Regions from separate parts of the Virgibacillus ainsalahensis genome, predicted to be linked through region 3. Evidence: riboswitches for the same ligand, from Rfam matches in the RefSeq annotation. Region 3 holds a riboswitch; each other region holds the start of a gene.
What was found. Region 3 has a riboswitch for thiamine pyrophosphate ahead of thiT (energy-coupled thiamine transporter ThiT). Riboswitches for the same ligand answer to the same signal wherever they lie in the genome.

Region 1: another riboswitch for thiamine pyrophosphate. It lies ahead of ACZ427_RS15345 (lipoate--protein ligase family protein); the one in region 3 lies ahead of thiT (energy-coupled thiamine transporter ThiT).
Region 2: another riboswitch for thiamine pyrophosphate. It lies ahead of ACZ427_RS07655 (solute carrier family 23 protein); the one in region 3 lies ahead of thiT (energy-coupled thiamine transporter ThiT).
Region 4: another riboswitch for thiamine pyrophosphate. It lies ahead of ACZ427_RS11195 (thiamine phosphate synthase); the one in region 3 lies ahead of thiT (energy-coupled thiamine transporter ThiT).

What each region holds. Positions count from the first base shown of each region.
Region 1 covers NZ_AP043943.1:3,111,271-3,117,066, reverse strand. The annotation lists gene ACZ427_RS15360 (YfcC family protein) at 1-398, shown strand, start outside; gene ACZ427_RS15355 (M20 metallopeptidase family protein) at 415-1,578, shown strand; gene lipA (lipoyl synthase) at 1,763-2,707, opposite strand; gene ACZ427_RS15345 (lipoate--protein ligase family protein) at 2,679-3,542, opposite strand; TPP riboswitch at 3,760-3,865, opposite strand; gene trpA (tryptophan synthase subunit alpha) at 4,009-4,800, opposite strand; gene trpB (tryptophan synthase subunit beta) at 4,802-5,796, opposite strand, start outside.
Region 2 covers NZ_AP043943.1:1,604,313-1,610,108, forward strand. The annotation lists gene ACZ427_RS07640 (methionine gamma-lyase family protein) at 1-120, shown strand, start outside; gene ACZ427_RS07645 (MerR family transcriptional regulator) at 240-629, shown strand; gene glnA (type I glutamate--ammonia ligase) at 729-2,066, shown strand; TPP riboswitch at 2,107-2,203, shown strand; gene ACZ427_RS07655 (solute carrier family 23 protein) at 2,293-3,612, shown strand; gene ACZ427_RS07660 (LuxE/PaaK family acyltransferase) at 3,612-4,697, shown strand; gene ACZ427_RS07665 (acyl-CoA reductase) at 4,707-5,796, shown strand, end outside.
Region 3 covers NZ_AP043943.1:1,327,863-1,333,658, reverse strand. The annotation lists gene ACZ427_RS06255 (Glu/Leu/Phe/Val family dehydrogenase) at 1-391, opposite strand, end outside; gene ACZ427_RS06250 (hypothetical protein) at 480-1,898, opposite strand; gene ACZ427_RS06245 (YflT domain-containing protein) at 2,056-2,406, shown strand; gene ACZ427_RS06240 (hypothetical protein) at 2,447-2,578, opposite strand; gene thiT (energy-coupled thiamine transporter ThiT) at 2,726-3,298, opposite strand; TPP riboswitch at 3,444-3,544, opposite strand; partial or broken gene ACZ427_RS06230 (M3 family oligoendopeptidase) at 3,653-5,438, opposite strand; gene ACZ427_RS06225 (YceI family protein) at 5,687-5,796, shown strand, end outside.
Region 4 covers NZ_AP043943.1:2,294,864-2,300,659, forward strand. The annotation lists gene ACZ427_RS11175 (thiazole biosynthesis adenylyltransferase ThiF) at 1-180, opposite strand, end outside; gene ACZ427_RS11180 (thiazole synthase) at 180-944, opposite strand; gene thiS (sulfur carrier protein ThiS) at 946-1,149, opposite strand; gene thiO (glycine oxidase ThiO) at 1,146-2,270, opposite strand; gene ACZ427_RS11195 (thiamine phosphate synthase) at 2,251-2,793, opposite strand; TPP riboswitch at 2,997-3,105, opposite strand; gene ACZ427_RS11200 (hypothetical protein) at 3,370-3,495, shown strand; gene ACZ427_RS11205 (aspartyl-phosphate phosphatase Spo0E family protein) at 3,636-3,842, opposite strand; gene ACZ427_RS11210 (hypothetical protein) at 4,657-4,782, opposite strand; gene ACZ427_RS11215 (DUF3231 family protein) at 5,073-5,796, opposite strand, start outside.

The sequences.
Region 1 (5,796 bases), 1.8 Mb from region 3:
TGCTGGAAGAAACAAATACCATTGATACTATTTTATATGGAATTACTACTGTGGTTTCCGGGTTACCAGCAAGTTTGACAGCTATGGGCATGTATGGAACCCAAGGCCTATTAAATTTTGTAGTGCCATCCGGAAGTGGACAGGCTGCTTTAAGCATGCCAATTATGGCTCCGCTTGGTGATTTGGTAGGGGTCGAGAGACAGACGGCTGTTTTAGCCTTCCAATTCGGTGATGGTATATCAAATATTCTAACCCCGACTGGCAGTGTACTAATGGCATGTTTGGCTCTTGCTAAAATATCATGGCTTAAGTGGATTAAATGGGTTTGGCCATTGATTTTAATCTGGTATGCACTTGGAGCAATCTTTGTAACGATTGCACATATGTTTATTTGGTAACAACTGGGAGGCAAGAATGATGGAAAATCTTTTTAATAAACTTGAGGGAATTTATCCGGAATTAGTAGAATTACGCAGAGATCTTCATATGTATCCGGAACTTTCCCACCAGGAAGTGAAAACCCCTGAGAAAATAGCTGCATTTTTAACAGATCTGGGGATCGAAGTAAAAACAGGTGTAGGCGGTAGGGGTGTAGTAGGAACACTTAAAGGTGGAAAACCGGGCAGAACGGTAGCTTTGCGAGCTGACTTTGACGCCCTTCCAATTCAGGAAGAGAATGATGTAGACTATAAATCTCGTGTACCTGATGTCATGCATGCATGTGGACATGATGTACATACCGCAACACTTCTGGGTGTTGCGAAAGTTTTGAGTGAAGTAAGAGAGGAAATCCCGGGTACTGTTGTGTTTGTGCATCAATTTGGTGAAGAAGCAACTCCAGGCGGGGCAAAACCAATGATTGATGAAGGATGCCTGGATGGTGTCGATGTCATCTATGGAGCACATGTAATGTCAACAGAGGAATTCGGGACAGTTACAGCAAAAGCGGGATATGCTTCTTCTGCACAGGATGATTTTTTTATTAAAATACATGGAAAAGGTGGCCATGGATCTGAGCCGCATCTTACGGTTGATCCATTAGTGACAGGCAGTCAGTTAGTGGTAAACCTCCAGCAGATTGTCAGCCGTAGAGTGGATCCACAAAGTTCGGCAGCAGTGACAGTTGGTTCTTTTGTCAGTGGGGACGCGACAAATGTTATCCCCGATACTGCCACGATTAAGGGAACGGTTCGCACCTTTGATGAACAGTCCAGGGCAGTCATTGAGAAATCGATGGAACAGATTGTAAGGTCTACCTGTGAAGCCGCCGGAGCAGACGTTGATTTTGATTATATTAAAGACTGTCCCTCCATTTGGAATGATCCTGAGGAAACAAAAATCGTTCAGGATAAAGCAGCCGCAATCTTTGGAGAAGATAACCTGGATAGAAAAAGTCCAATGAACGGAAGTGAGGACTTTTCCTTCTATCAAAAGGAAATACCTGGAGTGTACTTTAATGTAGGTGGAGGCAACTCGGAGATTAATGCAATCTATCCACATCATCATCCAAAGTTTAAGGTTGACGAGCGGGCGATGATTAATATTGGGAAGATGTTTCTAAAGATTATAATGGATTAGAGATCATTATTTTCAAAAGAATGAAGAACAATTACAAAGAGAAAAAACAGCGAAGAATTATGAATTCATTCGCTCTGTTGTACAATAATCTTTTTATTTATAGCTGAGAGAGTAAAGCTCCAGTCACTAGTCTAAAGTGACTGGAGCTTTTTAAATGTCTGTTATTGATAAAAATTGTTTTATATTAAAAATTAAAGTCAACCTCTTTGTCCGTCTGTTTTTCCACGCCTTTCATATAATCAATTCTGCGTTGTGCAGAAGTTTGACTGACCTGCTCATCTGCATGGTAGGAGGATCTTACGAGCGGTCCTGCTTCACAATGGCGGAAGCCTTTTTTTAGAGCGATTTCTTTTAACTCCTCAAATTCATCCGGGTGATAGTAACGCTCGACCATCAAATGCTTTTTCGTCGGTTGCAGGTATTGTCCAATTGTAAGGATGTCTACATCATGCGCTAATAGGTCATCCATAGCCTGAATGATTTCTTCTTTTTCTTCTCCTAGACCAACCATAATGCTGGATTTTGTTGGCGTGTTAGGAGCAATTTCTTTTACCCGCTGCAAGAGTTGCAGTGACCTGTCATACATTGCAATAGCTCTTACTTTTTTCGTCAATCTGCGTACGGTCTCAATATTATGATTGAATATGTCCGGTTCACTATCCATTAGTGTGTGAAGGCTTTCATAATCCCCCTTCATATCGGAAGGAAGAATTTCAATCGTACCACCAGGGTTTTGTTTGCGGATTTCACGAACTGTTTCCGCAAATACTGCTGCGCCGCCATCTTTTAAATCATCACGAGCGACGGCTGTAACGACAGTATGCTTTAATCCCATTACTGCAACAGACTCAGCAACCCGTTTTGGCTCTCCCCAGTCCAGTTCATTAGGCAGACCGGTTTTCACCGCACAAAACCGGCAACCCCGAGTACACGTATCTCCCAAAATCATAAATGTAGCAGTTTTTCGTTCGCTCCAGCATTCATGGATATTTGGGCAGCGTGCTTCTTCACAAACTGTATTTAATTTTTTATCGCGCATTAAGTGTTTAAGCTTTCTGTATGATTCATTGGTGTTGATTTTTGTCTTAAGCCATTCAGGTTTACGTATGTACTCTGCTTGTTTTGCCATTGATTACTCGCTCCTTCGATGTATTATTATTCCATGATTCACTGGCATATTTTACACTTGCTAAATGGTATACTTCTTCCCACATGTCCTTAGATAGTTCTATTGGTTGAAAACTTATATCTAATCCTGTCTGAAATCCTTTTTTGAAAGCAGTTGTCATCATTTCATACGTATGCTGTTTTCCTGTCAGATCGTTGATAGTAGTTGCTTTATTTACAAAGGAATTTCGCTTTCTTTGCCGGATTTTCTCTGACGGGAAATTAAACATATCAAATAACATTTTTGTGTCGATGCTCATAGGTATAGACCCATGCTGCAGAAGGACACCTTTTTTTCTCGTTTGTGCATTTCCCGAGATCTTCTTGCCATCAACAATCATTTCGTAGGATGCTGGGTTTTCAAAGCAAATATCCGTTCTTTCCCTGTTCAATCGCCTTTCTGGCATAGCGAAATCAGCTTGGATACCTAAATTTCTATACCCTTCCAGAACACCCTTTGTTAACACATAGTAGGCTTCTGTTACTGATTTTGGAATCGATGGATCATCTTCTGAGATAACAAGGCTATAGGTAAGTTCATTATCATGTAAAACAGCACTGCCACCGGTTAATCGGCGGACAAATTGGCAGGTATACTTTTCTAGAGCAGTAAAATCAATAGATTTGGCAGTTTTTTGAAAATGCCCGATAGATAGACTTGGTGCTGACCATCCATAAAAGCGCAATGTAGGAGGGATTTCACCTTTGCCATGCCAATTCAGTAAAGATTCATCTAAAGCCATATTTACTGCTGCATCGGCAATTCCACTATCCAAAAAACCCCATTGTTTCTCCACAATTAATCACCTCCGAGAATAAATTTGGACACAAGGGGAGGCATAACACAAACGTGAAATGTTTTAATACGATAATGTTTGGCTTCGTACGATTCTATCTAAAAAAAGACAGCAATTCCTTAAGGTTGCAGTCTTTTTTGGCAGTTAAGAAGTATAAAACTTTCTTACTGCATAAGTGCGGGCTAATTTGTCACAAGGGCTTGGAAAAAGCCAAGTTCTAATATCAACTGCACTTTCCCACGCTAGTATTATCTAATTCGGGTGCAAAGGTCAGAATAATCGCATTCCTCTCAGTCAGTTTTACGGCTCCCTTAGTGCTAATTTTTATACAAATTCCACTTTTATCCTATCTTATAGTTGTCAGAATGTAAAATAATTAACGCTATTTTCGATCTATTATTATTTTTAAGTTAAAGGTAAAAAAAGAAGGGGGAGAAACAAGTATATTCATTTCTCCTGAGAGCTATTAACTCTTTACTTCCTGCTTCAGACTCCTGTTAATTAAATGTTTAACCTCTGCCTCTTTACCTTCATGTAATAAATCAACGATTTTACTGCCCACGATGACACCATCACAATTTTTACTAAGTTCACGTGCTTGCTCGTCATTGGAAACCCCAAAGCCTGCCAGTACAGGAACAGAACTATTCTCTTTTAACATCTTTAGAAATGCTGTTACATCCGTGTGATGTGCTGCACGTGCTCCAGTTGTCCCAACGACGGAAACGGCGTAGAGGAAGCCTTCTGATTTTTTTGCCAGCGTAACTAACCGGGATTTTGGACTTGTCATCGCAGCCAGTTGGATAAAGGCAATATCGTTCTCTTTTAAATGTGCATCAATCAAATTTTCTTCCTCCAGCGGCAGGTCGGGAATGATTACTCCGTCCACTCCGGCCAGTCTGCACGCTTTTGCAAAGTTTTCCACCCCATAAACAAAAATCGGATTAATATATGTCATTAATATAATAGGGATGGAACGATTTTCTTTGAAAGATTGCAGTTTTTCCAGCACCTTTGATAGGGATGTGCCATTTTTTCGTGCGCGAATCCCTGCTTCTTGTATCGTTGGTCCGTCAGCCACAGGATCAGAAAATGGGATTCCCAGTTCAATTGCTGCTGCACCGGATTCTTGGAGGAAAGAAATTCGTTCCTCCAATATATCCAAACCACCGTCACCTGCCATTATATACGGGATGAACAAGTTCTGATTGTCTGCTTGCTTAAGTTGAAAAGCCTGTTCCATTTGTTGTTTACCCATATTAGTTTTCCTCCAATCTGTCTTTTACTTGCTCAACATCCTTATCCCCTCTGCCGGACAGGCAAATAACCAGAGTTTCTTCCTGTTTCATGTCTTTTGCCAGTTTTAATGCATAAGCAACAGCGTGGGCGCTTTCCAGTGCAGGGATAATACCTTCCGTCTTTGAAAGATATTGAAATGCCTCCAAGGCTTCATCATCTGTAATCGATGTATAGGTTACCCGGTCGTTTTCATGTAAATGACTATGTTCTGGTCCTACTCCGGGATAATCAAGTCCTGCTGAGATGGAGAAGGCTTCTTCAATTTGACCATCATCGTCTTGAAGCAGATGTGTGAGTGTTCCATGCAGGACACCAACTTTTCCTCCAGATAATGTAGCTGCATGTTTGTTGGTTGCCAATCCAGCTCCACCTGCCTCAACTCCGAATAATTTTACATGTTCATCTTCAATAAATGGGTGGAACATACCCATTGCATTACTCCCTCCGCCAACACAAGCGACAACGGCATCTGGTAAACTATCAGTCTGATCAATCATCTGCTGTTTTGTTTCCTTGCCGATAACAGATTGAAGGTCACGCACGATTTTTGGAAAGGGGTGTGGTCCGACAACGGAGCCTATAATATAGTGGGTATCATTCACATTGCTTACCCAGTATCGTAAAGCTTCGTTGACAGCATCTTTTAATGTGCCGCTCCCATGGGATACACTGCGAACTTCCGCACCTAATAGCTCCATTCGAAATACATTCAGTTTCTGCCGACGTATGTCTTCTTCCCCCATAAATACGACACATTCAAGCCCCAGCAAGGCACATACAGTTGCGGTGGCGACACCATGCTGACCTGCTCCTGTTTCGGCAACAACTTTTTTCTTGCCCATTCGAAGTGTTAAGAGCGCCTGGCCGATGGTATTGTTTATTTTGTGTGCCCCAGTATGATTTAAATCTTCACGTTTTAAATAAATTTGTGCTCCCCCGAGCTTTTTAGACAGGC
Region 2 (5,796 bases), 280 kb from region 3:
GGACCAATCAGGGAGCCGTATATAGCTTTTGTACAAGGTGGACTGACTTATGCACATGTAAAAATAGCGTTAACACAATCAATTAACGTTCTTATAAAAAAAGGTTATTTGGTTTTATAAAAGGGTATAAGGTATAAGTAAACTTACTAATCAATTTGATGTCAGTAATCCTAACATCAAATTGACATAATACCTCACATATAATATTATCATTATATAAAGAAAAAGGGGGTCATACTATGAATGATCAAGAGCGTCGTTCTATGCCCTTGTTTGGAATCGGTATTGTGATTAAGCTTACAGAGTTAACAGCAAGACAGATTCGGTATTACGAAGAACACAGCTTAATTCATCCTGAGCGGACGTCAGGTAATCAGCGGTTATTCTCTTTTAATGATGTTGACAAGTTGTTGGAAATCAAAAATTTATTGGATAAAGGGCTTAATATAGCTGGTATTAAATCACTGTTAATATCTCAAAGGGAAGTGTTAGAAAATAAAACTCAGACATCGGACATTTCTGATAGAAAACTGAGAAAAATACTCAGAGATGAATTAACTGAAGCTGGAAGACATGGAAAAGCCAGCCTTAGACAAGGCGAGTTGTCCAGATTTTTTATCAAGCATTAGAAGGTTGTAGCGATTGAGGGCTATAATAAGGATATATACATATTTAGTAGCCGGAAAATTTCAATCATATACTTCATATAAAAATTAGGAGGAGAATGAATGGGAGCGAAATTTACAAAAGATGAAATTCTTAAACAAATTGAAGAGGAAAACGTAAGGTTTATCCGCTTACAATTTACTGACATGTTGGGAACTATAAAAAATGTGGAAATTCCACTCAGTCAGCTGGATAAAGCTTTAGATAACAAAATGATGTTTGATGGATCTTCGATTGAAGGGTTTGTTCGTATCGAAGAATCTGATATGTATCTTTACCCGGATGTAGATACTTTCGTTGTATTCCCATGGACATCGGACAAAGGAAAAGTTGCTCGCTTTATTTGTGATATTTATAATGCAGATGGAACACCTTTCGAAGGATGCCCCAGATATAATTTGAAACGAAATTTAAAGAAAATGGAAGAACTGGGCTTTGACGCTTTTAATATTGGGACAGAACCGGAATTCTTTTTGTTCAAATTGGATGAAAACGGTGATCCTTCATTAGACCTTAATGACCATGGAGGTTATTTCGATTTAGCCCCTACAGACCTAGGAGAAAACTGTAGAAGAGACATTGTTCTGGAATTGGAGGATATGGGATTTGAAATTGAGGCATCTCACCATGAAGTGGCTCCGGGACAGCATGAAATTGATTTTAAATATGCAGATGCCATACGACACGCGGATGATATCCAGACATTTAAATTAGTTGTAAAAACGATTGCGAGAAAACATAACTTACATGCAACATTTATGCCCAAACCTCTATTTGGTGTAAACGGCTCAGGAATGCATGTTAATATGTCTTTATTTAAAAATGGAGAAAACGCGTTTTTTGATACAAAAGGGGAATTACAGTTAAGTGACGTGGCATACCAATTTACTGCTGGGGTTATTAAACACGCAACTAACTTTACCGCTGTAACCAACCCTACAGTTAATTCTTACAAACGACTTGTTCCTGGTTTTGAAGCGCCATCTTACGTGGCATGGTCTGCATCAAACAGAAGCCCGTTAGTCCGCGTTCCTAAGTCAAGAGGGGTCAGTACAAGAATTGAAGCAAGAAGTGTCGATCCTTCTGCCAATCCATATTTAGCATTGGCTGTATTACTTGCTGCCGGTTTGGATGGTGTGGAAAATAAACTAACACCACCAAGCCCTGTAGACCGCAACATTTACGTAATGACGAAAGAGGAAAGAGAAGAAAATGGCATTAAAGATTTACCTTCGACTTTATTAGGTGCATTGGAAGAATTACAGAAAAATGAGGTAATTGTAAAAGCAATGGGGGAACACTTATATGAACACTTTATAGAGGCAAAGGAAATTGAGTGGGATATGTTTAGAACTACCGTACATCCTTGGGAGAGAGAGCAGTATCTGACCACTTACTAATTTTGAAGTTATGTAGTATTCTATAAAAAAATAAAAATGTCATCACCACTAGGGGAGCTATATGCTGAGAGAAGAACTTTCGACCCTTAGAACCTGATCTAGTTTGTACTAGCGTAGGGAAGTGGAGTGAATCTATTATTTGTTGAAATTTCTTCTCATATTTCTTCCTAAATAGAAGTCACCCACTACCACGGGTGGCTTTTTTGTATATTAGGGGGATTTAGAGATGGTGCTAGAAAAAAAGGGTGCGACTGTAACAGTGGGGGTGGAAGAAAAACTTTCACCTGCAAAAGGTTTCCTCTTTGGTTTGCAGCATGTTTTTGTATCCAACGTCTGGCTTGATCCGATTTATGTTGCAGCTTTAATCGGTTTACCATTGGGGTTATCAGCCAATATGGTAAATGCAATCTTTATTGCCGCGGGTCTCGTTACGCTGATTCAAGCGACGAAATTCGTCCGTTTGCCTGTCATTCAAGGTCCATCAGCAGCTTTTGATGCACTGATAATCAGTGCTGGTAAATCGGGGAATTTAGCGGCTGCGGGTGGTGGGATTATTGTAAGTGCTATTATTGTTTTCTTTTTGGCAATCACCGGTATGTTAAGCCGGATGAAGTCCTTCTTCACCCCGGTTGTCACCGGAACCGTAATTTTTATCGTAGGAGTTGCCCTTTCTAGTTTTACTTTAGAGTTATTTTTAGGCGGAACCTCTAGTTCGGAAACATTTCTTGACGGTGGAATTTTAACGATGTCGATCGCTACGTCACTCATTGTCCTTTTATTGTCCAATTTTGGCCAAGGAAAGTTACGTTCTTATTCATTCTTAATTGCCCTGGTAATAGGGGATCTCATCGGGCTTATGCTTGGGTATATTGATTTTTCTGTTATCACCGAGAGCGGTTGGATCGGTTTACCGCATTTTCTTCCCTATGGTGCACTTACGTTTGATTGGGTCACGTTCGGTGCTTTCTTTTTTGCTTACATCGTGGCAGTAATTGAGGCGATGGGGGTTTATCATGCCGCTGCTGAAATGGTTGATGTAAAGTTGGATGACAAGCGGATTCGTGGCGGGTTTGCCGGGGAGTCTATAGGTTCGTTGGCATCTACACTAATCGGAGGGTTCCCGACTACGGCTTACGGTCAAAACGTTGGTTTAATTCGCTTGACAGGCGTAGGATCGCGCCATGCTGTAAAAGTAGCTGCAGTTATTTTCCTTGTATTAGGCTTTGTACCGAAAGCAGGTGCGTTACTAGCTGTAACGCCACATGCTGTGGTAGGAGGAATCTTTTTACCGGCTGCCGCGTCGCTCATTTTCACGGGACTGAATATTCTAGGCGGGATGAAAAAGACGGACGCAAACTTTATGATTGCCGGCCTTTCCATTTTATTGGCTATTGCCTTACCGGACTTTTTTGTGAAGGTTGAAGGCGGAGTGGGTGATTTTCTTGGTAACACCATTTTAGTCGGAGGAGTAAGTGCGATTATATTACAACTTATACTGATTCAGCTCCCGGGTTGGTTCAGTTTTAAAAAAGGAGGAAAAAAATAATGAGACAACAGACAAAGCAGATTATTGATCAAATTCTTTCTTATATTAACAAATCGGATGTAGAGGAAACAGACTTTCAAGCGTTGGCATTAAAACTATTCTCTTACCAATTCGAATACAACCTTCCATATAAAAAATATTGCCAAAAAAGGAGGAAAACACCCCTGACGATCCAACACTGGCAGGAGATTCCTGCTTTGCCAATCCAAGCATTTAAGGAGTTAACTTTATCCTGTGAGTCAACAAATGAACCCGAAGCTGTGTTTTTGACTAGTGGCACGACAAATGCTCAGAAACAGGGACAACATATTCATCCTACTTTAGAAGTATGGGATACATCGATGAAGACTGCGTTTAATCAATTTGTTTTACCAGATCAAAAGGCAATGACCATTTATGTGATCTCTCCTGCTGAAGACTTGAATCAACAGTCTTCCTTGTCCCGCTATTTGACGATGGCGGTTAAGCATTTTGGTAAAGAAGACAGCAATTATTTTTTCAAAGAAGACGGGCTTGATATGGAGGCATTGACCACAGCTTTAAAAGAAAGTGAAAAGAAACAAGAACCTGTTTTACTGATGGGCGCTTCTTCCGCTTATGTTCACTTTTTAGATTATTGCAGGGAGAACGGTCTCACGTTCCAACTTACAGAAGGTAGTCGGATATTTGATACAGGCGGCTTTAAAGGAAAATCCCGTGAGATGCCTCGAAATGAAGTGTATGAATCTTTTGTGAGGACATTTGATGTTGATAAAAACAGCTGTATTAACATGTATGGAATGACGGAATTAAGTTCGCAAATTTATGAAGTAACAGCTCGAGAGCCCAATTTGGAAAAGTTGACCCCGGCATGGGTAAAGACGCTCGTTCTTGATCCAGATACATTGCAGCCGATGAAAGATGGAGAAGTTGGTGTGCTTGCCCATTATGATTTAGCTAATTGGAATTCCTGTATTGGAATTTTGACTGAGGATATCGGTTATCAGACGGACAATGGTTTTGTTCTTCTCGGACGTGCAAAGGGATCAGAAGCCCGTGGCTGTTCAATTGCTGTAGATGAACTTATGAAGGCTAATCGAAAGTAGGGAGCTTTGATGAACAAAGAACAATACGAGACAGGCGCTTATTTCATTCCCGAAACGATTCAACTGACGTCTTTTACAACACGGGAATTTGAATCTGGAGAAGAGAAATTAATTCTAAAATATCCTGATCTTTCAGGTGAAGATATTCAATTCATTTCGAAGACCATAAAGAAAAATCAAAAGATTTACCTGAAGGATCTCAAAATTGCTGAAGTGATAGATATCGTGGATACAGCTGTGCAAAAATGGCTAGATCCTGATTACCACCTGCGGAAATTTGCAGAGAAATGGCTCCCTGTCGTCACAGGCTATGACTCGGAGATGATTCGACTTGAATTAAAGCGATTCCTGCGAACGTTTCGTAAAAAAGAGCTGCTTCGCTTCATACTGGAGGAATTCGATGATCCAACTGTACTTGATGATTTTCGCCCCAGAAAAAAGGGCGGTTTCAGCAAAGCATTTGGCCCAAATCTTATCCTTCATTTTTTTTCAGGGAATGTTCCCGGACTCCCTGTGTGGAATTTGGTCATGGGCTTACTGGTAAAGTCGGGGCAATTGGGAAAAACTTCTTCTTCAGAACCCCTGATGCCTGTTTTATTTGCCCAATCTCTGGCCGAAGTTGATACAAATCTTGCCAGGGCGTTAGCAATCTTGCCTTGGAAAGGCGGTGAGTATGAGCTTGAGCAACCGGCAATAGCAGAAGCTGAAGCAGTGGTTGCCTATGGATCAAGTGAATCTGTTGAAAACATCAGGGATCGGGTTCCGGCACACAAACGATTTTTAAGCTATGGTCATAAAATTAGTTTTGCGATGATTGGGCAAGAGTCCCTGACAGCGGATCGTTATAAGGAAACAGCACATCGCTTAGCCGAAGATGTTTCCGTCTATGATCAGCAGGGGTGCTTATCCCCCCAAAGCATATATGTAGAAGAAGGTGGGGTAGTCAGTCCACGGGAATTTGCCCAACTCTTAGCTAAAGAAATGGATCATTACAACGACAAGAAGCCAAGAGCTATTATTTCAGACGAGGAAGCATTAGCGATTCGGTCACTTCGTAGCCAATATGAATTTCAAACAGAAAATGCTGTGTATTCCTGTC
Region 3 (5,796 bases):
GTTCCTTCGTTTCGTATTCCCTTGGATTAATTACAACTCCACCTTTTCCTCCGCCAAAAGGAACTTCATGCAGCGCATTTTTTAATGTCATTAAGGAAGCAAGATTACTGACTTCGGATTCTTCTACAGTTTCGTGAAATCGAATCCCGCCTTTATATGGACCTAATATATTATTATGCTGCACCCGAAAAGCAGGTACTCTAACAACCCTCTCATTTTCCAGCGTAACCCGTAAAAATGATTTATGGACATGATTAGGGGTCGAAAGAATGGAAACCAGTGAAGCAAAAGCCTTTTCTCTTGTTTCATCCTTTAAATCTGGTAAGAAAGTTTCATCATCCAGCAATGCTTGTAAGGAATGATGGACAATATCTTTCGTACTGTTTGACATGATTTCCCTCCTAGATTGTTTACAACGATAATTAGTCTAAAGTTTAACAAAAGGGTGGATCAATAACCAATAAAAGCGGTTTACAGGATTATAATAGAAGCACCGCAACGGTCGTGGAAATGAACAATCCAAGCATGACAGGAATGAAATTTTTCCGCACCAGCTCCATTACTGAAACTCCACAAAATCCAGCTATCGCAATCAAAGAAGACCATGCTACAATAGTCCCTCCACCAGTCCAGATTGAACCCATCTGACCGATTGCCGCCAATGTTGCTGCATCAATTGTACCATTTTCCAAGGAGGCTGCGAGGGCGCCGGTAAGCGGTAATCCTGAAAATCCGGATCCATCCAGGCCTGTTATGATACCTATAATTAATATACTAAACCCTGCCAAAATCGCACTTTGTGGCAAATATCCTTGGGCAGAATGCACGAGGTCAAATAATAAGGCTGGTGCACTTTCTTCTACCCCTAAAATACTGCCGGAAAAATCAGGGCTTCCCAGAAAGAAGAATCCCGCAATTGGTATGACCGGTCCCATCGCTTTGAAAGCGAAGACAAACCCATCTGTAATATGGTTACTAATGTAGTCCAGGGCATGGTGTTTACCAAAAGCCACAGTAGACAGCAATAGTAATATTACTGCTACCCCTCCGACAAATGCCGCTCCATCGCCACCAACAAGACCGCTGCTGCCTGAAAAGAGTTTACTGTGTAACATGAAAATAACTACAGCAAGCAGTGATAGTGGTACGAGTATAGCGAAAACCTTACTCCAGGTGGAGAGATTCTTTGTTTGTGCTTTATTTGTCGAGTTTTCCTCTGTTTGTAATGTTTGTAATTCGGTTTCATTTAATACATCATCTTTCGAACGAATCGATTTTCGATAAATCAGATAAGCTGAGCCAATCGCTATAACACCGGCTACTACAGACAGTATCAATGCTTGATCAGCAACAGCTCCTGTGTCAAGACCAGCCGAGGCAGCTGATAAATTAGGAGCCACCTGCACGATATAGTCGGAGGAAAGCGCCATCCCCTGGCCGGCTAACGCGATTGCAACAGCTGCTGTCATTACTGGCAATCCTGCTCTTACTGCTGCTGGGACAAGTAATGCACAGATTAATGGAACAGCGGGTGTCGGCCAAAAGAAAAGGGAAATTACATAGGTTACACCGACCAGCACAAAATAAGAAACATGCCCATTCACCATCATTTTCTGAATCGGCTGAATCATTTTCTGATCTGCACCCAAATCACGTAAAGAATGTAGAAGTGCCAACATGAACGTAATGATTAAAAAGATATTAAAAAGCTCTTGGGCAGCAACAAGGTTTGCATTAAAAATGGCGGTGAATCCATCAATTAAACTTCCTTTATATACCCAGGCGATCACAAATGTTCCAAAAAGTGTCGGTAGTACGACACCCTTTCTAAAAATCATTGTAACTATAATAATGAGCGTAAACAAACCATATAACCAATGGGAAACACCCAATTCCATATTAAACCTTCCTCTCCATAAGAATGGTTATATAGCCTATGCTTTTGAGAGAAAAACGCTACTTCTATACTTGAGTGTGAACAAATTTTACATAAAGATGTTTAGTTTCTTGTGAAAAATGGGTATCAGATTTAAGCATTACAAAGGAGGAGATAATTTGAAACCATTCATCCAAGAATATTCCAATGATGAAAAATTAAAAACAGACGTAAGCATACTGAAAGATAAAGGCATAAATAAAGAGGATATTTATATAATGTCACATGATAATGACAGAACAGAACGTGTAGCTGACGGTTCAGATGCAAATACAGTAGGATTTAAAGAAATGGATTTCATGGAAGCAGTTGGTAATATATTCAGCAGCAAAGGTGATGAGTTACGTACAAAGCTTGAAGAAATAGGATTTACTGAGGCTGAAGCTAATGACTACGAAGAAGACATGGATGAAGGTAAAATATTTTTAATTGTAACCAGTAATGAAAATGTAAATAGCTATTTACTGTAGTATAAATTTTGGACAACCTTGATGCGCAGAGGTTGTCCTTCTAATTTTTTTGCTCTTCAGCAAAGCACTCATTACATAGAAGTTTTCCACTTATTTGTTCTCCATCGAAAAAACCATCCTCACAATAAATATTTTTTCCGCAAGAATCGCATGTTCCAATCAGTTCTCGCATATGACTCCCTCCCCTAAATTCTGGGTACCAGTTACCAGAAATTATTTACGTGTAGAATCCTATATTTTTTCCCACTTAGAGAATTTTTTTAAAAAGGTAACCCCTTTAATTAAGAGGTTACCTTATCGTGAGCGGATAGGCAATTACCTACGCTGCATTTAACAATGTTCTTGGCTGTTTATGGAATAGGAAGAACACGATTAAAGTACACAAAATAAATGACGGAAACATGTAGGAGGTATTGTATAATAAGGAGTATAACCAAGCTGGCTGCCCCTCAACTGCTGATCCAAAAAATACGATTCCGGCAATATAATGTGCAGTGAAGCGCAACGTGGTCCCAAGCAAAACACCACCTGTAATATACGAAAGATAAGCTTTTGTTCTGCCACCCTTCACTGCCTCTTGAATTTGATTCGCAAAAATACCGGAAAGTCCAAGTACAGTAAACGCAAGTCCATAATCAATCAACCCTTGAACAGGATGCAAAATATACCCTGTACCAACTGCAACCTGGAGTATCCCCCATAAAAAACCGGAAAGCAAACCACCTTTTAGTCCCCAGCGGAATGCCACGATAAAGATTGGAATCATTGCGAAAGAAACCGAACCCCCCATTGCCCAAATCTTAAACGATAAACCTGGGATAATATCCAAAAGTAATGCCAATGCTGAAAATATGGCCACCTCGATTAAAAACAATATTTTTCTTGAACTCAAGTCAACTACCTCCCCTTTTTAAAGCACATAAATAAACTTGACATTCCACCAAGTCTTAAAAATTTTATGCTATCTAAACAAACAAAAAAAGCAATGCCAAGGGGAAGACTTCCTGATGGGGAATCCGCTCACATTACTTTTTATTCCATCAAAAAACCACCATCCCTACGCTAGTATTAACTAACAGGTTCGAAGGGTAAGAACAATAAGTTCACTCTCAGCCAAATGGCTCCCCCTGTAGGCTTTATTTCACTTTTTTTATTACATGTATTGTATCTCATTTATCAGATGATGACAACAAGCTTGTTTAACAAATATAGAAAGAAGAAACAGTGTACCGCCTGTACAAAAACTCTATAATGCCAGGAATTCCTCAACATCTTCCACACATAAACCAATTGCATTTTCCCAGAAGTATGGTTTGGTTAAATCAACATTCAGATGTTTGTGAGCCAAATCTTCCACTGTCATACGTCCTGTATCAAGCAATAAGGCAATATAATCATCTTCAAAACTACCATCCTGTTTTTTCGCATATGCATAGATTCCCAAACTGAACAGGTAACCGAATGTATAAGGGAAATTATAGAATGGGACACCTGTTATATGGAAATGCAGTTTGGATGACCAAAAATTGGGGTCATACTCTTCCAATGCTCCATGATACGCTTCTTTCTGTGCTTCAACCATTAACGCATTCAGACGCTTAACCGAAACCATGCCCCGTTTTTCGTTCTTCATAAAAATTATTTTCAAAAATAAACCGTGAATGAATATTCATAAAAAATGCCACACTGCGTTTGATTTTGTCTTCTAGCAGTACCTTTTTTTCCTCTTTGTTTCTTGCACGCTTTACAGACGCGTCGGCAACAATCATTTCAGCAAATGTAGAGGCTGTTTCCGCCACGTTCATAGCATAACCTTGATTTAATTCATGGACATCATTCATGACATGCTGGTGATAAGCATGTCCCAATTCATGAGCAAGTGTTGCAATATTTGAGGAGGTCCCTGAATAAGTCATAAAAATACGTGTTTGTTCACTGTCAGGAAAACTTGTGCAAAATCCTCCCGGCCGTTTCCCTGTTCTGTCTTCTGCTTCAATCCAGCGGTTATCAAAAGCCATTTGAGCAAACGCAGCCATTTTGGGACTGAATGCACGAAATTGTTCAATAATAAAAGCTGCACCCTTCGAGTAACTCGACGTCTTTACAGAAGATGATATTGGTGCCCCAATGTCATACATGCTCAATTTATCCAATCCTAACAGTTCCGCTTTCTTATCCAGATATTTCACAAAGTTCTTTTTATTGTTCGTAATTGCATTCCACATCGCATCCAATGTTTCCCGCTTCATTCGATTTATAGCAAGTGGCTCCTTTAAAACACTCTCCCAATTGCGGTGCTTGTATATTTGAAGTCGAAAACCCGCCAAGTGATTAAGCGTTTTTCCAAATAAATCGGCTTTTCCATTCCATGCCTTATCCAACTGTTCAAATACATATTTGCGTACAGAACGATCCGGATGACTTAATTTATTAGATGCCTGGCCGACAGAATAGGAATTAATCTCACCATCCTCTTCCAGTTCCACTGTCATATTCCCTACAATGGTACCATACATCTGATTCCAGGCATGATAGCCATCCACTGCCAAATCATTGAGCAGTACTTCTTCTTCCACTGGCAACAATCCTTTAGCTTTTTCCCTATTTTCATTTAAAACAAAAGCAATTTCCTTCAGACCTGGTTGGCTTAGTAATGCCTCCCACGCTGTATCATCAATCGAAACGAGTTTTTGATTTAGAGTTGTGCGGATTGTATCCATTTCAGCTTTTAATGCACTGCGCTGAACTATCAGTATATTTGCCTTCTCATCTTTCACACTTTCTGCATGTAAACAGCTGACAAATGCAGACGCTTCACGCAGCTTTTTCAATGTACTTTCAAGCTGTTTTATAATTTTAATCAATTCCTGTGGATTTACTTCTTCCTCTTTAGGCAAATAATTGGTAACCCTTACCGAGAGATGTTTCATTTCAGCTTCTATATTCCTTACATACTGATGAAATTCTGCAGATTCACTTCCACCATCGAAGATTCCATCCAAATCCCATCTTGGGTTATACATTTCCTGCATCAAACCGACCCCCTGAATATATAGCAACACATATTTCATCCTATCCTGTATAATTATAACGAAAAATAAGAATATTTCCATCGTTTTATTAACTACTTTGTTTTTATATGTTTAACGTGAATAATAGAGGGTAAACTTAGATTAGGAGATTTCCCACTATTTCTCTTGACATTATGTATTTATGATTCTATACTAGGTAACAGAAAGTAACCAACGTGTTACATACTATCTTATGGAGGGATTTTTAAATGGCAAAAACAACTTGGAATGTAGACACAGCACACAGTGAAATTGGTTTTACAGTAAAGCATATGATGATTTCAAAAGTAAAAGGTACGTTCAATGATTTTGAAGCAGT
Region 4 (5,796 bases), 970 kb from region 3:
TTCAACATAATCACGGTCAGCAATGGATATTTTTCCAACACCGGAACGGGCAAGAATCTCCGCATTTGCAGTACCAAGTGCACCTGCTCCAATAATTAGTACATGCTTACTTTTTATTTTGTCCTGACCGTCTTCACCGATGGGGGAAAATAATATTTGTCTTGAATAACGGGCATCCATCAACGGCTAACCCCTTCCAATGGACTGCTTGCTGTAGCATAGCGTTTGATTGGAATTCGCCCCGCCTCATAGCCCAGTTGACCTGTTTTTACAGCTAGTTTCATAGCCTCAGCCATTTTAACTGGATGCTTGGCGCCTGAAACAGCAGTATTCAGCAGGATGCCATCCGCACCCAATTCCATTGCCTCAACAACGTCTTTAGGTGAGCCAATACCAGCGTCAACGATAACAGGCACACTCGATTGTTCGATAATAAAGCTTAAGTTAAGCGGATTGATAATACCTTGCCCAGACCCGATTGGTGATGCTCCAGGCATAATCGCATGTGCACCGAGCTCTTCCAGTTTCTGAGCTAACAGAACATCATCCGAGGTGTAAGGAAGCACGGTGAATCCTTCTTTTAGTAGTTCTTCTGTTGCATGTAAGGTTTCAACTGGATCAGGCAGCAGTGTTTTATCACAGCCAATTACCTCAACCTTAATCATGTCACAAAGACCTGAAGCTTTAGCCAGTTTCGCCGTACGAACTGCTTCTTTTGCCGTTTTTGCACCTGCAGTGTTTGGTAACAGGCTGTATTTCTTTATGTCTACCTTTTCCAGAAAATTTGGCTGTGTCGGTTCAAATATGTCCATCCGACGTACTGAAAATGTTAAAATCTCTGTTTCTGATACCTCCACGGCTTCTTTTTGTATATCAAAGTTCGGGAATTTTCCAGTTCCCAACAGTAATCTGGAGTTAAAATTTTTATCCCCAATCGTTAACATATCAGCCACCTCCTACAAATTGTACTAATTCAAGTTTATCTCCATTTGTTACTTCCTTGTTTGAATGGTTTTCGAGATCTAAAATTTCACCATTGTGTTCGACAATGACGACCGGCGGATTGTTAAAAAAGTACCCAATCACATCTGTAATCGTTTTAACATTACCTGGTACGTTAACCTCGTTTCCATTGACAAGCAGATTCATGCGTTTACCTCCTCATGTGGTATTCGGTCCATTCGAAATGTATCATCGATCGCTTTTCCTTGAATTAAATCGGCCATAAGGAAGCCGGTTACAGGAGCTAGTAAAATCCCATTGCGATAATGCCCCGTTGCGATGGATAAGCCGCCTAAATCAGGGTCCCTCCCCAGATAGGGCAAGCCATCCCCCGTTTGTGGACGAATACCTGCCCACGCTTTTTCCCATGTAGCCGATTTTAGTGCCGGGATAATTTTCATAGCATTATTTATCAGCTGGTAGACGCTCGTCAATTCAACTGATTCGTCAAATGTATCGGGTTTTTGTGTTGCCCCTATTATTAGGCTCCCGCCTGATTTCGGAACGATATATCCATCGGACGAAAAAATACTTGATGTTACAATGCGTCCATGATGGTGAACGGATAAACATTCTCCTTTTACTGGATGTGCATTTAAGGTTAACCCGGTTTTCTCGATAATTTGGCTGCTCCACGGTCCACCTGCCACAATAACTTCATCCGCAAAGAATATATCCGTTCCAGTTCTCACACCGGAAACACTGCCATTTTCCTTCACGAAATCAATTACTTCTGTATATTCAAGAAATTCCGCCCCTAAAACAGCTGCAGATTTTGCTAATGCTTGTGAGAAAAGCGGTGCTGAAACCTGTCCATCACGCGGCATGTACAAACCACCTGCAACAGTACCGGAAATTTCCGGCTCTCTCGCTTGTACCTGTGCCGTATTCAGTAATTCTGCGGTTTCTCCCTTCATTTCTTGAAATGAAGCGATCTTTTTTAAGTTTTCCATTTCTTCATCAGATTGAGCCACTCGTAAAATTCCGCTTTGCAGCAGTTCAATATCAATACCGGAAAGTAATTTTAACTCTTCTGCCAATTCAGGAAACATTTCCCTGCTTCTTCGTGCCATGGAGAACAGTGGACTATCTTCTGTAATTTCATTCTGAGCTCCTAGCATGCCGGCAGCAGCACGTGACGCTTTTTGTGCGATTCTTTCTTTTTCAATAACCAGTACGTGATAGTCACGTTTACTTAATTGAAAGGCAATCGAACAACCAATTACACCCCCGCCTACAACCACTGCATCATAACGTTTTTTCATCATCAGCCACCTTTCTTAATGCTTTGCGATATGCGATTACGTTTTTCATCGGATCATTTGCTAATAAAACACCAGATAATACTGCGATTCCACTTGCACCACTTTTGATGATATCTGGTGTGTTTTCAGGTGTTATACCACCAATGGCAATAACTGGTGTGCTTACATGCTGGACCACATCTTTCAACCCCTTTAGTCCATTTGGCTTCAGCCCGGGCTTGGATTGGGTTTCATATACATGTCCGTACAGTAAATAATCGGCGCCATGTTTGGAAGCGAAAAGGGCCTCATCCACCGAATGAACGGAACAGCCGATACATAAGTGGTCGTAAGGACTTCTTACCTCCGATACATTCATGCTGTTTTTACCTAATTGCACTCCCAGTGTTTTCATAGAATGAGCGACTTCCATCCGATCATTTACGATTATCTTTTCAGGTTGGATGCCTTTTGAGTCAAGTAATTCTATTGTTTCCACCAGTTTGATGTCGGACCATGATTTTTCCCTTAGGTGAAACACATTCACATATGGATTTATTATTTTAGCAATCGAAGCGAAGATTTCCGGTGTTTGTTGACCGGTTGAGATGATATGAAGCTCTCCTGGTGATTTTTTACGAGTATCGACAGAAACACCTCCTTAAAAATCATGCAGAAACGTAAAAAACCACTTCCCTTTGGTCAGGAAAGTGGTTTGAATGTAATATTATCTTCAAATTAGGAATAGACGTATCCATTCTTTCACTTCCCTACGCCGGCATCAACCGTATCAGGTTTAAAGAGTCCCAAAGTTACACTTTGATCTCAGCCCTTCTAAAAGGCACCCCTAGTGAATCGATTCTATTTAATTGTTAGTAGCATTATATCATTGGTACTAAAATTGTCAATAATTATTCTTTTCGTAAAGTAACCGTTTTCGATGCGGCTTCACGCTATTGAAAATAAACATCTTTTCCTTGTACACATTGAACCTACGAGAAACGCATTCTTACACGTCAATCCAGCTAATTGAACACTTCGATTCATGTTTTAACATTACTGATAACGGTTAAATTATACATAAAGTCAACATCCTATCCAATACTGCGAATGAGGTGATATCATGGCAAATCAAGAAAAAGAAAACAAACATAATGATGATTCCCTGGAACAAAAGCAAAAATCGAATGATCCAAATCAGGATATCGACCCACAAGGTGAACCAGACTCCAAACCACAGGAGAATTAATGATAGCCATAAAAGAAAATACCACATGTGTAAGGCAAGCCTGAAATCAAACAGGCTTGCCTTTTTCAGTTAGGAGTATAATGGTATCCTCCTAACTTTTATACAATTCGGTTTTTGCTCAATGGTACTGAACAGTTTTTTTAACTATGTGTTTCAGTCGCATACTTGTTTAAAAGTTTATCAAGTTGTTGGCTGCATTCTATTGTTCGATCATTTGCCAAACCATACTCCAGCCCGAGTTGAATCATTTCATTCTTTTTCATTAAAATATCTGTTGGCAAGTTGGATGGTACGGCTACGATTATTTGTTCCATCAATATTTCTTCCCTTCTTACATCTGCTTTCATTGGTTCAGATATTAGTTTGTTTAAAAACCCAACAAAAAATATTATGCCAACTTTTAATAAATGATGCAATAGATTCTACAAAAGTAGACATGAGTAGACAAAAATAATTTTCACCATTTCGGTTTTTGCATCAGAAAATTTTAATGAAATCAGAAAACATTGCTGCCTTAATCATGTTTTAATTGTAAATTGTCATATACAGGATAATATAAAGTAAAAAATGGGGATGAATTTTATGAACGCGTATGGAGATAATTGGGAGAATTACGGAATGGATTACCTGGAGGTCAAGAAGACATATGAAAAACCGATTCTATTTACCGTTTAGAATCGGTTTTTGGGATCACTTTGATATTGTATCGGTAATGACATATTACACCCTCACTTCCAAAAATTTGGTGGATTATCTTTTTCTGTGGAAATCCCCGTAAAATGTTGCATTTTTATCGATGAACTGTTCCAGTTTTTTAATTGCTTTTTTCATATAATCTCAACTTCCTTTCTATTTTTTTAATTACTGACGGTTAAGTCTTTCATAAGCATCTACATACAATTCCATGGAATCCTTTAGTAGTTCTTTTACTTTTTTCATCATGTTTATCTCCCCTTTCTTTTGATACTTTAATTATGGAAGAAAAGGGAGTTTTTTACAAAGTCCGTGGAATCGGTAACATTTCTCATGAAAACGAAAACAAATGAAATGAAAACGGGCACAACGCTTGTTTTCTTAAAATATCGCTTTTTTTCTCGGTTTATCTTGAAAATCGCTAGCAAAACGGTAAGGATTCATATCGAGCCCTCCCTCAGATAGGGGTTATTTGACAGACACATCCAGGACATCATCACTTTTTTCCTGGTTGTTCAATTGGATATAGTGATGAAGCGTATCAATCTTCGAAGTCTTCCCTTCTTTATTACGTAATCCCGGCTCGTATAACATTTGATTTTCAACCCCATAGCGTGGGCTAAAGAACACAGGCTAAGAACGCCCCGTCCTAGGGCAACGCCTATGTGACCAACATCGTGTTGGCCCGAGGCTGAAGCCGTGCCCACTAAAAAGCGAAGTATTCTGCTGAAGCGATTAGCGATTGTGATAGCGCTCTGGTTTAAAAGAAACGGAAGAAGCAAAATCACGATAAAGTTACGTCGCATTTTATATCAACTACGAAGGTTAATAAGCAACAAAATTTACGAAAGGATTCTTCAAAAAAACTAAGCTGTTACAAAAAATTATTTTGAACTCAAGTTATCCCGATTTACAGCTTGTGGCGGGCGTTCCAACCATCCATAATCAATTAAAATATTGGTTACATCTTCAACGTATAGTCCATTATCCATTAAAAAACGTGTATACATCCCACCTATATCACGTCTGCCGTTAAAAGATGCAGCATTCGCATATGTTCTAACTTTCATGGAAAACATCTCCATCTTATGAATCAGCATTAATTTATCCGAAAACGGTGAAATTGTAGAATCAGTAACCAAGTGATCCAAGCTCTCGCGAGAAGGTAAGTCATCTTTATGAAGTTTTTCTGTAAACGCCTCTACATGCTTATCAGCAATATTCTTTCCTCTTTTAAGTATCTGCTGAACGTTATCATCTTTGGCTACTTGACTAAAAGCAATCAGAAGAGCTCCACTTGTTACATCATTTTCAAGATTATCGTAAAGATGCGTGATTTCTAAAGCATGAAGAGGTCTCGTATCTCCAAAGAAACCCCTTAGATATTTTTGCTTTTGAACAAAATCAACTTTTTCAGGTATCGGAATTTCTGGCGGGGTCACGAAAAACCCTTTTTTCATTAAGACATTGTCAACTTCAGTTAAAAGTTTTACTGTAGATTGAAGGCAGTAGATAAAGAAGTTTTTTACATCATTTCGTCTCATTAAAGGTATTGCAATAGAATAAATACTCATTCCTGCTTTACCCATATATTTTAGATAGTGCAGG